Regions from separate parts of the Paucibacter sp. KCTC 42545 genome, predicted to be linked through region 3. Evidence: predicted binding sites of a transcription regulator. Region 3 holds the regulator's gene; each other region holds the start of a gene.

The links. Region 3 encodes FNR, which switches genes on or off when oxygen is low (the NO sensors DNR and NnrR bind a similar motif). Its sites were predicted from a motif close to TTGATNNNNATCAA; they were not measured.
Region 1: AT984_RS05125 (hemerythrin domain-containing protein) is a predicted target of FNR. The motif match lies at 1,281-1,294, and genes of this name have one in related genera.
Region 2: AT984_RS00400 (OmpW/AlkL family protein) is a predicted target of FNR. The motif match lies at 1,535-1,548, and genes of this name have one in related genera.
Region 4: AT984_RS10090 (FeoA family protein) is a predicted target of FNR. The motif match lies at 1,016-1,029, and genes of this name have one in related genera.

What each region holds. Positions count from the first base shown of each region.
Region 1 is NZ_CP013692.1:1,155,521-1,158,724, reverse strand. Features, by position in the region: gene AT984_RS05135 (response regulator transcription factor) at 1-295, shown strand, start outside; gene AT984_RS05130 (hypothetical protein) at 478-1,062, opposite strand; gene AT984_RS05125 (hemerythrin domain-containing protein) at 1,332-1,817, shown strand; gene AT984_RS05120 (hypothetical protein) at 1,823-2,683, opposite strand; gene AT984_RS23820 (methyl-accepting chemotaxis protein) at 3,196-3,204, opposite strand, start outside.
Region 2 is NZ_CP013692.1:79,071-82,274, forward strand. Features, by position in the region: gene AT984_RS00395 (S53 family peptidase) at 1-407, opposite strand, end outside; cyclic di-GMP riboswitch class I at 469-555, opposite strand; gene AT984_RS00400 (OmpW/AlkL family protein) at 795-1,412, opposite strand; gene AT984_RS00405 (response regulator transcription factor) at 1,634-2,248, opposite strand; gene AT984_RS00410 (sensor histidine kinase) at 2,245-3,204, opposite strand, start outside.
Region 3 is NZ_CP013692.1:2,615,398-2,618,601, reverse strand. Features, by position in the region: gene ccoG (cytochrome c oxidase accessory protein CcoG) at 1-416, shown strand, start outside; gene AT984_RS11365 (hypothetical protein) at 468-731, shown strand; gene AT984_RS11360 (hypothetical protein) at 733-1,080, shown strand; gene fnr (fumarate/nitrate reduction transcriptional regulator Fnr) at 1,212-1,946, opposite strand; gene hemN (oxygen-independent coproporphyrinogen III oxidase) at 2,170-3,204, shown strand, end outside.
Region 4 is NZ_CP013692.1:2,291,522-2,294,725, forward strand. Features, by position in the region: gene AT984_RS10085 (BMP family lipoprotein) at 1-742, opposite strand, end outside; gene AT984_RS10090 (FeoA family protein) at 1,134-1,421, shown strand; gene feoB (ferrous iron transporter B) at 1,411-3,204, shown strand, end outside.

The DNA.
Region 1 (3,204 bases), 1.5 Mb from region 3:
GACGCTGGCCGATTTGGTCTTTGACCTGGATCGCATGCAAGTGCGACGCGCCGAGCAGGCGCTGGTGCTGACAGCGCGCGAACTGGCCCTGCTGGAGCTATTGATGCGCCACCCAGGGCGGGTGTTCAGCCGCGAGCGCATTCTCAACACGGTGTGGGGCTACAGCGAAGACCCCCTGACCAATGTGGTGGACGTCTACATCCGCCGCCTGCGCGCCAAGATTGACGAGGGCCACACGCCTGCGCTGATCCACACCGTGCGTGGGCTGGGTTATCGGCTTGATGTGAATCCGTGAGCGGGCGACTGTTCTGATGCGTGAGTGGCGAAGGCCCTGGCGCTTGCAAGCGCTTGGGTGCGCGGCCTCAGAACTACTCGGGTGTACTGAGCCCGCGCACAAACTCCATCGGAGTTTGTGGCTGGCGAAGGCCCAGGCGCTTGCAAGCGCCTGGGCCCGAGGGCGGTCTGTCACGCAAAGTCTTAATTTGCGTACGGCAATGACGAGTGATGCAGCACGATGCGCACGGTGCCGGTGTCGTCTTTCTTGAAGGTCCAGGTCTTGTCCACGGTGGTGACCTTGCCGGCTGCGTCGGTCATGGCGACTTTGCCCATGGTGTTGGCCACATCGCCGTTGATGTGCACGGCGGCGTTGCTGATCTCGACCTTTTTCCAGCCCTTGAGTGCGAAGCCCTTGTCGTTCGGGAAGGCTTTGTCGCCGCCGACGAAGTAGGCCAAAGCGCCTTCCTTGGTGGTGCGGAAGGTTTGCGGGTTGGTAGTCAGCGTAGGCTTGAACAGTACCGGGCCGAGGTTATAGCCATAGGCTGCATCCAACACGGCGCTGGCGGTGGCTTGGGCCTTGGCGAAGCCGCCGGCGGTGTAGTCGTCGCTGATCTTGACCAAGGCGTCGCCCCAAGCTTGCTGCGCGGCGTGAACTTCGGCCAGCGAAATATTGGCGTTGTAAACGCGGGCCTCATTGGCCACCACGCTGGACTGCGCCACCGCGCTGCCGGCCACGAAGGCCATGGCTGCAGCCAGGGACAAGATGCTGGAATTGAGCTTTTTCATGATGCTGAGCCTTTGTGCGCCGAAGTGAGGCGTCGTGCGCTTGTTTGGGGTTGGTTTCGAAGCAAATCTGTGCCGATCGGCACTGACTTGATTCTCAAATTCCCGCGCGGCTGCCCGCATGAATGGCAGATGAACCGCAGCCCACAAACAGATGAACGGCAGATGAACAGCCGCGCCGCGCACGGCTCAGCCCGCTTGCGAACGCCATCAAAGCCCTCTTGATCCAACGCAAGCGCAAAGCCTCGCCGCTTGCGCTAAGCTCGCCGCCCATGAGTACCCTCACCTGGACCGACGACCTGGCCCTGCAACACCCGCAGATTGACCAGACCCATCAAGAATTCGTGGCACTGCTGAACCGCTGGGGTGACGCGGTGAGCGCTGGCGATGAGTCAAAAATCTTGCCGCTCTACCAAGAGCTGCTGGCGCACACCGAGGCCCATTTCGGCATGGAAGAAGGCTGGATGGCAGCCACCGGCTTCGCCCCCGACAACTGCCATACCAAACAACACACGATGGTGCTGGACGTGATGCGCCAAGTGCTGGTGCACGCCCAGGCGCATGGCGACTTCGAGCCCATGGGCAATCTGGTGCCCGAACTGGTGAAATGGTTCCCGGCCCATGCCGAGATGATGGACGCGGCGCTGATTTTCCATATGAATCAGGTCGGCTTTGACGCGGCCACCGGCCAGCTCGCCAAGCCACTGGCCACAGAGGCGACCAGCATCAGCTCCTGCGGCAGCAATAGCTGCGGCTGAAGCAATCAAGGCCGGCCGTTTGATGGGCTTCGGTAGGGGCGCAAGGCCTCGGGGTAGGCCAGTGATTCAATCACCGGCCGCCACTCGGGGTCGACGCGAAACTCAAGCACGCAGCGCCGCAAAAATGCATTTAACTCGACTTGAGAGCGGTCGCTCATCAAACGGCGCTCCACCGTGAGGCGCGGCTTGGCGGCGACATAAAGCCAGCTGTCCAGGCCAGGAATCTGCTCGCGGAAAAAAGGCAAGGCGGCGGCCTGCACAAAGGTCACGTCGATGCGGCCAAGTTGCAGCTTGCGCAGATTGGCCTCGCCGCCCACGCCGTCCTCGCGCCGCACGCGGCCAGCCGCAAAGGCGGCGTCCATATCGGGTAGTTGCCGGCCTCGAATGGCGCCAAACACCAGGCCGTCAAATGAGCTGATGTCAACAAAGTCCACCGGCTTGTCGCGCCGGGATGCGACCCAGACCGCGTCCCGCAAGAGTGGCTCGCTCCACCAGTACTTCTGCATCGTCGGGTCAAGCATGAAGTCCGGCCCCACCCAGGCCACCACGCCCAACCAGCCCGGGCGTGACAGCACATCTCGGTCCAGGCGCGCACGCGGGATCTCGCTCGCCACAAACTGATAGCGGCCGCCGGACTTGCGGCTCAGCCAGCCGGCCAACTTGTGGCTCAGATTGCCAGCCAAGGCGGGGCTGTATGGCGGGTCGGTGTAATAGCTGTAGAGCGGCACTATCTCCGCCGCAGCCGCGTTCTGAGCCATCGGCACGCTCGGCCCCTGGAGCACCAACGCCGCGGCCAAGCGCAGACACCAACGGCGAGCCTCGCAGCGTGGAGCGCCACTTGAGCGCAAGCTCCAAGTCTTGGCCATGGTTCTGTCAATTCCTGTCAACGCGGCTAGACCACTAGCATGACGCAGCAGCATAGCAACTCGCGCATTACCTTGGGCGAAAAGCAAGCCGGCGTCAGCCCATGCTCATAACCCGCCAGCGCCGGCAAGCGCCCTGCAGCACGGCGAGCCCAAAAAGAAAAGTCGAGCTCGCTGACCCTTCAGTCCTACGATGACTCGACTTGCCTACCCTTCGCTTGCCGCGGCAATGCTCGGCATTATTGGCCGATACCGACTGCCGCCGTACCTCAACTGCTCTCCGTCCTCCGTGCGCCGGTCAGCTCGAAGCCGACTCTTGCGCCGCTCTCGCGTGTCGCCGCAGGAATTGGACTCCCCTCCTCGCCACGCAGCCCTCGTTGGCCGGAGACGAGCATAGAGCCCGCCCCGCTTTTCCGCCACCTGTTAGTCCTGACAGGTGACGTAGGGACAGCTCACCAGCTTCTGAACCGAGCGGCTTGACCGAAGGGCGGAGGCAGCGCAGCGGCAGGCCGACTTCAGTGCCT
Region 2 (3,204 bases), 2.5 Mb from region 3:
GCGGCCATGGCACGGGCACGCTGGGCCGCGGCCAGGGTCTGCACCGTCAGGCCGCGGCTAGAGAGTTGGCTGAACTCGGCGGGAATGCTTTGCTGGCGCGCTTGGCTTTGGGCAGAAGTGGAGGGGTCTTGCGCGTCACGGTTATCCGGTGGGTTCAGCAGCAGTGGGGCGGCGTGAAAGCTCGGGCTGGCTTGCAAGGCGGCAGCGGCATCGGGCAGGGCCTCGGTCGGCAGGTCCAGGGTGGTGATGCCGGTGGCCAGGGGTGCCGCGCTGGCGCTGCTGGCTGGCGCCACCAGCTCTTGCTTGCTGTTGTCGCCACCGCCGCAGGCGCTGAGCAGCAGGCCAAGGCTAGAGCTGAGGAGCAAGGCGCTGCTAAGACGGGCGCGGGATCCAGGGTACTGCTGCATGGCCGAGGCACTCCAAAAAATCGGGGCGAGGGCCACGCCAAAGCAGACGAGCTGGCGCTCATCCGGCAACCCCGCTGCCGTGGCGCTTGCGCGCGGTAGGCCGGTGGCTTTGCGTCCCCGCTTTTCAACGGGTTTGCCCTCTGATTGACTTCGCTGCTCGCGCCACTTCCGCGGCACTGCAGTTGTGATGGACTCTAGCGGCTGCGGCGTTTTGTGCGTATGCCGCCCGGCTGGAAGTGCGGGCGGGCGTGAATTAGTCGGCAGCGGCACTGTGGCAAAAGGGCGCCAAAAATGCAAAAACCGCAGCCGAGGCTGCGGTTTTTAAATGGGGCTGAAGGTGGGCGCACCCGGTGGTGCGCGCAGGCTTCGGCTCAAGCCATTGTCAGCTTAGAAGCGGTAGCCAACGCCAACGCCGACCAGCAGGGGGTCAACCTTGAAGTCGCCAGCCTTGACGCCGTTGGAGTAGACCTTGGTGCCGATCTGGACCTTCTTGACGTCCACGTTCAGGTACCAGTTCTTGGCGATCTGCACGTCAGCGCCAACTTGAACCGACAGGCCGAAGCTATTGTTGTCGATCGAAGGATTCAGCTTGCCAGCGCCTTCCAGGCTGGCGTCGAACTTCACGTCAGAGAAGTTGGTGTAGTTCACGCCCAGGCCCACATAAGGACGGAAGGTGCCAGTGGGGATGAAGTGGTACTGCAGCGACAGGGTCGGGGGCAGGTGCTTCAGGGTGCCGATCTTGGCGCCGCCGGCCTTCAGGTCGTGGCCTTGCGGGTAGGTCAGGATCAGTTCGGCAGCGATATTGGGGGTGATGAAGTAGGTGATGTCAACTTCAGGGATGACCTTGTTGTTGACGCTCAGGCCCAGGCCGGTCGTGTCTTTGTTGGCCGAGTCGAGGTTGACGGCACGGGCACGAACCATCCAGTTGCCTTCTTGCTGGGCTTGGGCAGCGAAGGTGGTGCAGGCCAGGGCGATGACGGCGAGGGAAGTAGCGAGCTTGTTCATGTTTGCAAGGTTTCCTAGTGAAGGGTTTGAATCCCGATGACGCTATTGAAACGGCCTGCAAGGGGTTAACCCTTGATATTTCGCAAACTCAAAAACGCCCAAGCCTGCCTGACGGGGCCTGTTTGAGTTAGCTCAAGAAAGCCTCTTGGCAGCTGCAGCGTTTGCGCAACTGAGGGCCACAGCAGGGCGGAACAGGCGTATGGGGAGGAGCGCTGGCGCCCTCATTCCTGCAGCCAGGCGTGTTGTTGCAACCAGCGGCCCAGCTCGTTGTCATTGGCAAAGGCCAGCTTGGCGAAGAGATGGGCGCGGTGGCTCTCCACCGAGCGGGGGCTGCAGGGCGGATTGAGCAGCCGCGCAATTTCCTTGTTCGGTGTGCCCAGGGCCACATGCCGGGCCACTTCTCGTTCACGCGGGGTCAGCAGGGTCCAGCGGGCCAGGGCTTCGGCGCGCGCATGCGCGGCATCCAGGGCCTGCGGCAGCTTGGCCAGCAGCTCGGCGGTATTGGGCTTGACCACCCAATCGAAAGCGCCCTTCTTGACGGCTTCGATGGCCATGGAAATCTCACCATGCCCTGACAAAAACAAGACGACCAGTGGGCTGCGCAGGGCCAGCAGGCGGTCGAACACCTCCAGGCCGCTGATGCCCTGGCCCATGCGCAGGTCCAGGATCACGCAGCCCGGCTGCAGCGGATTCAGCGCCTCCAGAAAGGCCTCGCCCGAGGCAAAGGCCTGCACCGGCTGACCGCTGGCGAACAGCAGCATCATCAGGGAGCGGCGCACGGCTTCGTCGTCGTCCACCACGTAGAGGCAATGGCGGTGGCTGGCGGGATTCTTCATGAGGAGATGGGCAGGCTGAGGCTGAAACGGGCGCCGGGGGCGTCCGCGCGATTCGTGGCGCTGAGCGCGCCGCCATGGGCTTCGGCAATGCTGCGGCAGATCTTCAAGCCCAGGCCCAAGCCATCGGGCTTGGTGCTGAAAAAGGGGTCGAAGAGCTGGCCCAGCAGCTCGGGCGCAATACCGGGGCCGCGGTCCAGAACCTGCAGTGTCATGGTCTGCCCTTCGACGCTGGCGCTGACCTCGATCTGGCGCCGTTCGGGCGGCAGATCCTGGCAGGCCTGCAGGGCGTTCATCAGCAGATTGATCATCAACTGCTCCAGCAGCAAAGGGTCACCGCGCACGGCTGGTAAGGCGTTCGGCAGCTGCACCTGCAAGCTGGCCTTGCGCAGGCGCAGCTCGGGCTCCAGCAGGGATTGCACGCGGCCCAGCAGGGCAGGAATGTCCACCGGCTCATGCACGCCGCCGCGCTGGCGCACCAGGCCGCGCAGACGTTTGACGATCTCGGCCGCGCGCTGCGCCTGGGCCACGATCTCGCCCAGGCTTTCGATCAGCAAGCCCTGGCTGTTGGGTGAAGCCTGTTCGGCGAAAGCACGCGCCGCCAGGGCGAAGTTGGACAAGGCCATCAGCGGCTGGTTCAACTCATGCGCCAGGGTGGAGGCCATTTCGCCCAGGCCGGCCAGGCGGGCGCTGCGCTGCAGTTGAGCGTCTTGCAATCGCTGGCGCTCCTCCGCCTGCTTCTGCGCCGTGATGTCCACCACCGAACTCATCCAGCCGCTGTGCTGGCCGGCGGCGTCAATCAAGGGCGCTGTGTAGACCATGGTGTAGACCTCATGGCCGTCCCGGTGCCGCACGCGGGACTCAAAGCCGTGCAGCGCGGCCTGGCCGCTCAGCGCCGCCTCGCTGTCGCGCCAGTGTTTGTCCAGATCATCGGGGTGCCAATAGGGGTAGGGCGGCTT
Region 3 (3,204 bases):
TGCTGGTGACCTTGAGTACGGCTTTGTTGGCCAGCCTCTTGTTCTTGCGCAGCCCCGTCAAACTGGATGTGGTGCGTGACCGCGGCGTGCTGTCCCGCCTGGTGGAAGACGGCTATATCGAGAACCTCTATCGCCTGCAGATCATGAATGCGACCGAGGGCGCGCAGCAGTTCAGCGTCAGCGTCAAGGGCATGGAAGGCATCGCCTTGGGTAAGCCAGTGAGCTTGGTCTTGGCGCCGGCCGAAGCGCGTTGGGTGTCGGTGGCGGTGCGTATTCCGCCGGAGTCGGCGGCGCAGGCCGGTGTCGGCGCGCATGCCATCTCGTTTGCCTTGATGGGACAGGCGGTTGACAAAGCAGGTGTGGCCAGCGGCAAGATCGAGATCAAGGAAAAATCGACCTTTGTCGTGCCGCGCTAAGCGCGAACGAATTTTTGAATAAGAAGTCCTTGCAAAGCAGGAGTTGACGCAATGAGTCAAGAAAACAAGAGCAAGACCGAGTCTTCTAGCCCCTGGTGGCGTGAGAAGTTCATGTGGCTGGTGTGGGGTGGACCGGGTCTGGTGGTGCTTGCCAGCTTTGTGACCCTGTACCTGGCCCTGCATTTCCCCGAGACGGTGCTGGACGAGTCCAAGGTGCAGACCACGTATGTGGGCAAGGCTTCCAAGGAAGCCGCTCCGGCCTCCTTGGCACCGGCCATGAAGGGCCGCAATCACGCTGCCACTGGTACGCAATAAGATGAATACCGAGCCCCGCAATCGTGTTGAGTCGGATGACGCCACCTTTGCGGTGGATCTGCCGCCACCTACGTCCAGGTTGGCACGCTGGGCGATGGCCATTGCCTGGCCGGCCTTTGTGATGGCAGGGGTGACCGAGGGTTTGGTGTTTTCGGTGGTTGACCCCAGCGATCTGACCTGGTTCGGCGGCGAGCGTATGGAACTCTCCCGCCAGGCCGTTTACACGCTCAGCTTTCTGATTTTTTGGAGCGTCATCAGCTTGGCATCCAGCATCAGCCTGATGCTGGCCACCTTGCCGGAGACGCCTGATGCACCTCAAGCCATTCACCCGCGGCGATGGCCGCAGTAGGTCGAAGTAGGCCGCTCGCTCGGGCGGCGCTCAATGCTGAATGCCTGAATGAAAGAAAGAAGGGCTGAGTACCACTCAGCCCTTCTTTTATTGTGCCGCTGGCGCGGCTCAGCAGCCGCTAAGCCTAGGGCTTAGCAGGCGCCGTTGTTCACCAGCTTTTGCAGGCCCGCTTGGTCAAGGATGCGCAAGTGGCGTTGCTTCACTTCCAGCAGGCCCTCTTCCTGGAATTTTGAGAAGGTGCGGCTGACCGTCTCCAACTTCAGGCCCAAATAGCTGCCGATTTCTTCGCGCGTCATGCGCAGCACCAAGGCAGCGGCGGAGAAGCCGCGCGCCTGCAGGCGCTGGGTCAGGTTTAGCAAGAAGGCTGCCAGGCGTTCCTCCGCCCGCATGCTGCCCAGCAAGAGCATCACGCCGTGGTCGCGCACGATTTCCCGGCTCATGATCTTGTGGAACTGGCGCTGCAAATCGGTGAACTCGCGCGACAGCTCTTCCAGTTGCTCAAAGGGAATTACGCAGACCTGGGAATCTTCGAGCGCCACGGCGTCGCAGCTGTGGCGGTCGGTGCTGATGCCGTCCAGGCCCAGCAATTCGCCCGCCATTTGAAAGCCAGTGACTTGGTCGCGGCCATCTTCCGACGAGACACAGGTTTTGAAAAAGCCGGTGCGCACCGCGTAAAGCGACTGGAACGGATCGCCGCTACGGAACAAGGTGTCGCCGCGCGACACTTGGCGGCGGGTGGCAACCAGCTCGTCCAGCTGCTCGAGGTCACCCGACGACAAGCCCACGGGTAGGCAAAGCTCGCGCAAATTGCAGCTGGAGCAGGCGACCTTGAGCGGTTCAATCTTGATAGGTACGGTGACGTTCATAGAGTGCATTATGGATGACGCATATCGCAGTGGGCAGGCGCCGTTGTCGGCATCTGTTCGGGGCAAGGCGGCGATTCGAACGTCTGATCGCCGCTTATCGGCTTCGCCAAACATGATTTAGCTCAAGCCCAATGCGCAATACATGCGATTGTTAGGGCAAAGAATGAGGCCAAACTTGATCTCGGTCAATCGCTTGTGTGGCGGGCTTGGCAATATGCGAGCCATGGTTTCTATCACCCAGCCCCAAGCCCTGTCAGGCAAAGACTCCGCCGTGAGCATCATCAACGAAGACCTGTTGCGTCGTTTCGATGTGTCCGGGCCACGCTACACCTCGTACCCGACCGCGGATCGCTTTGTTGAGGCCTTCACCGCCGAGAACTACGCGCAGGCTTTGGTGCAAAGGGCCACCGGCTCGCAGATTGGCGGCGCTGCGCCCTTGTCGATCTATGTGCACATCCCCTTCTGTGAATCGGTGTGCTACTACTGCGCCTGCAACAAGGTCATTACCAAGCATCACGACAAAGCCGCGGAGTACTTGCAAGCTTTGATCACCGAGATGGACTTGACGCTGGTCCATCTGGGTCGCGGCGCCGGGGTGTCTCAGCTGCATCTGGGTGGCGGTTCGCCGACCTTCTTCAGCGATGAAGAGTTGACGGGCTTGGTGCAGGCCTTGCGTGAGCGCTTCCGCATCGTTGCCGGAGCCGAGATGGCCATCGAGGTGGATCCGCGCACGGTCAATGTGGACCGCCTCAAGCATCTGCGCAGCCTGGGCTTCAACCGCCTGAGTTTCGGCGTGCAGGATTTTGATCCGCATGTTCAAAAGGCGGTGCATCGCCAGCAGAGCTTTGCTAGCGTCGAGGCCTTGATGACGGCGGCGCGCGAGCTGGGTTTTGAGTCCACCAATGTGGATCTGATCTACGGTCTGCCGCTGCAAACCCCCGAGTCCTTTGCTCGCACCATCGAGCAAGTGGGTGCCTTGAAGCCGGATCGCATCGCGCTTTACGGCTACGCTCATTTGCCGCAGCGCTTCAAACCGCAACGCCGTATCGACGAAGCCCAACTGCCGCCGGGTGCCGCCAAGGTGGCGATGTTGCACGGCGCGATTGAAGGCTTCATGACGCATGGCTATAGCTATATCGGCATGGACCATTTCGCCTTGGCCAATGACTCCTTGGCCGTAGCCAAGCGCCAGGGCCGCCTGCATCGCAATTTCCAGGGCTACAGCACCCAGCCGGACTGTGACCTGATTGCTTTGGGT
Region 4 (3,204 bases), 320 kb from region 3:
GATGGTTCTGATTGCTATCCACGCCGATGGCCAGCTTGCCGGCATCTTTGGCGGCTTGATAAACACCAGTGCCAGTGCCGCCAGCCGCGGCGAACACCACGTCCGAGCCCTTGGCGAACTGGGCCTTGGCCAATTCACCGCCCCGCGTGGGGTCATTCCAGGCGGTAGAGGTGGTGCCGGTCATATTGGAAAACACCTCGGCCTTGGGATTGGTGGCCTTGGCGCCCTGCTCGTAGCCGCACTGGAATTTGCGGATCAGCGGGATGTCCATGCCGCCGACAAAGCCGACCTTGCCGGTCTTGCTGGCCAGCACGGCCATGGCGCCGACCAGATAGCTGCCTTCATGCTCCTTGAAGAGCAGGGACTGCACATTGGGGCGATTGACCCGCGCATCGATGATGGCGAACTGGGTCTTGGGGAAATCTTTGGCCACTTGCTCCAAGGCCGAGGCTTGCGCAAAGCCAACGCTGATGATGGGGCTGGCACCGCGCTCGGCCATGCGGCGGATGGCCTGGGCACGCTGGGTGTCGTTGCTGATCTCGAATTCGAGATATGTCTTGCCGGTTTCCTTCTTCCAGCGCTCGATGCCCCGGTAGGCCGACTCGTTGAAACTCTTGTCGAACTTGCCGCCCATATCAAAGATGACGGCGGGTTGGGTCTGGGCTTGGGCCTGGCAGAGGCCGGCCGCAGCCATCAGCGTGAGAGTCACAGCGGCGCGAAAAAGCGGATGGGGTGCAATCATGGCGGTGGCAAGAGCTGGCTGAGATGAAGTAAAGGGCAAGAAGCGTGGTTGTCAGGCAGGCAAAAACACCAGCCTCACTTTCACGCGCGGCACATTGTAAGAAGCGCCAGTGTATCGACAGCGGAGTAGAAACACTAAAACGTTTGCGCCCGCATCAACAAAGGCTTCTCGCGGATCGCTTGCAGGCCGAATTTGGGCTCAGAAATGACCAATTTTTGAGCACATCAGCCCGCGACGGCTGGCAAACAAGCCCGTGCCATAAGGCCTTTGGGCTTGAGTAGGATCAAAACGCCATTCGCCCGCGACGGCCTACAATAAGAATCATTCGCGATTCGATTCATTTTCGCACTACTCACGCTGTTGCGCAGGCACCGCACAGCCAGGATGCCCCATGACTCAAGCACCGCCCGCCAACCTCGCGCTAGCTTCCATTGGTGAGCCTTTGCTGGTCCAGCATGTCAGCGCCCCCACCCACGCGCCGGAATGGGCGCAATGGTTGGAGGAGATCGGTTTTTTGCCGGGTGAGGCAGTTCGGGTGATGGCACGCGGCTTGCCCGGTTCCGATCCGCTGGTGGTGCGCATAGGCACCTCAACCTTCGCCTTGCGCCGGGCCGAGGCCGAATGCGTGCTGGTCAGCCGCCCCATGAATTCCGCCAAGATCGCCGCTCATGTCCGTTGAATCCGTCATCCACGTCCATCGCGGCGGCCCCTTGCTGGCCCTGGTGGGCAATCCGAATTGCGGCAAAACCGCCCTCTTCAACCGCCTGACCGGCAGCCACCAAAAGGTCGCCAATTACGCCGGCGTGACGGTGGAGCGCAAAGAAGGCCGCCTGCTCAGCGCCGCCGGCCGCGCCCTGCGCCTGCTGGACCTGCCGGGCACCTACAGCTTGCACGCGCGCTCACCCGATGAGCGCGTCACCTGCGATGTGCTGAGCGGCCGCGCCCAAGGCGAAAAGCGCCCCGATCTGGTCATCTGTGTGCTCGACGCCACGAACCTGCGCCGCAATCTGCGCCTGCTGCTGGCCGTCAAACGCCTGGGCCTGCCCTGTGTGGCGGCCTTGAATATGAGCGACCTGGCCGCCAAGCGCGGCTTGCACATCGATGCCAAGGCGCTGTCACAAGCCCTGGGCGTGCCGGTGATCAGCACCGTGGCCACCCACGGCCAGGGCATTGACGAACTCAAGGCCCTGCTCGATCAAACCCAGGTTTGGCAAGGTCCGCCCCCCGGCGCCCAAGCTGAGCTCAGCGCCGAAGCCGACCATGCCGTAGTGCGCCAGATCCTGCAGGACCTGGGCCTAGACGTGCAATTGCCCGACCTGCTCAGCGACAAGGCCGACCGGGTCTTGCTGCACCCGGTGGCCGGCTTGCTGATTCTGGGCGCAGTGCTTTTCTTGCTGTTCCAGGCGGTTTTCTCCTGGGCCGAGGCGCCCAAGGACTGGATCGAAGCCGGCATCGCCTGGCTCGGTGCGCAGCTGACCCAAGCCATGCCGGCCGGCTATTTGCAAAGCTTGCTGGTGGACGGCGTGCTGGCCGGCGCGGGAAGTGTGCTGGCCTTTTTACCGCAGATCCTGATCTTGTTCTTCTTCATCCTGGTGCTCGAAGAGTCGGGCTATCTGCCGCGCGCCGCGTTTTTGCTGGACCGCTTGATGGGCAGCGTCGGCCTGTCGGGCCGCAGCTTCATTCCGCTGCTGTCGAGCTTTGCCTGCGCCATTCCCGGCATCATGGCCACGCGCAGCATCGCCAACCCGCGCGACCGCCTGGTCACCATCATGATCGCGCCGCTGATGACCTGCTCCGCTCGGCTGCCGGTCTATGCCTTGTTGATCGGCGCCTTCATTCCGCAACAGCAGATCTGGGGCGGGCTGGAATTGCAGGGCCTGGTGCTGTTCGGTCTCTACCTGGCAGGCATCGTCGGCGCCATGGCGGTGGCCTGGGTGCTCAAGCAATTCACCAGCCGCGCCCAGGTGCGGCCCTTGATGATGGAGTTGCCCAGCTACCACTGGCCCAGCCCACGCAATGTGCTGATCGGCCTGTGGCAGCGCGCGCAAATCTTCGTCAAACGGGTCGGCGGCATCATCTTGAGCCTGACCATCATTCTCTGGGCCCTGGCCAGCTTCCCCGCGCCGCCACCGGGCGCCACCGGCAGTGCCATCGAGTACAGCATCGCCGGCTACCTGGGCCGCGGCTTGGCCGTCTTGTTTGAGCCCCTGGGCTTCAACTGGCAGATCAGCCTGGCCCTGGTGCCAGGTCTTGCCGCCCGCGAGGTGGTCATCAGCGCGCTGGGCACGGTCTACGCCCTCTCGGCCAGCGGCACCGATGCCGCGCAAGCCCTGGCCCCGCTGATCGCCAAGAGTTGGTCTTTGCCCACCGCCTTGTCGCTGCTGGCCTGGTTTGTGTTTGCCCCGCAGTGCATGGCCACCTTGGCCGCCACGCGGCGCGAAACTGGCAGCCTGAAGTGGCCG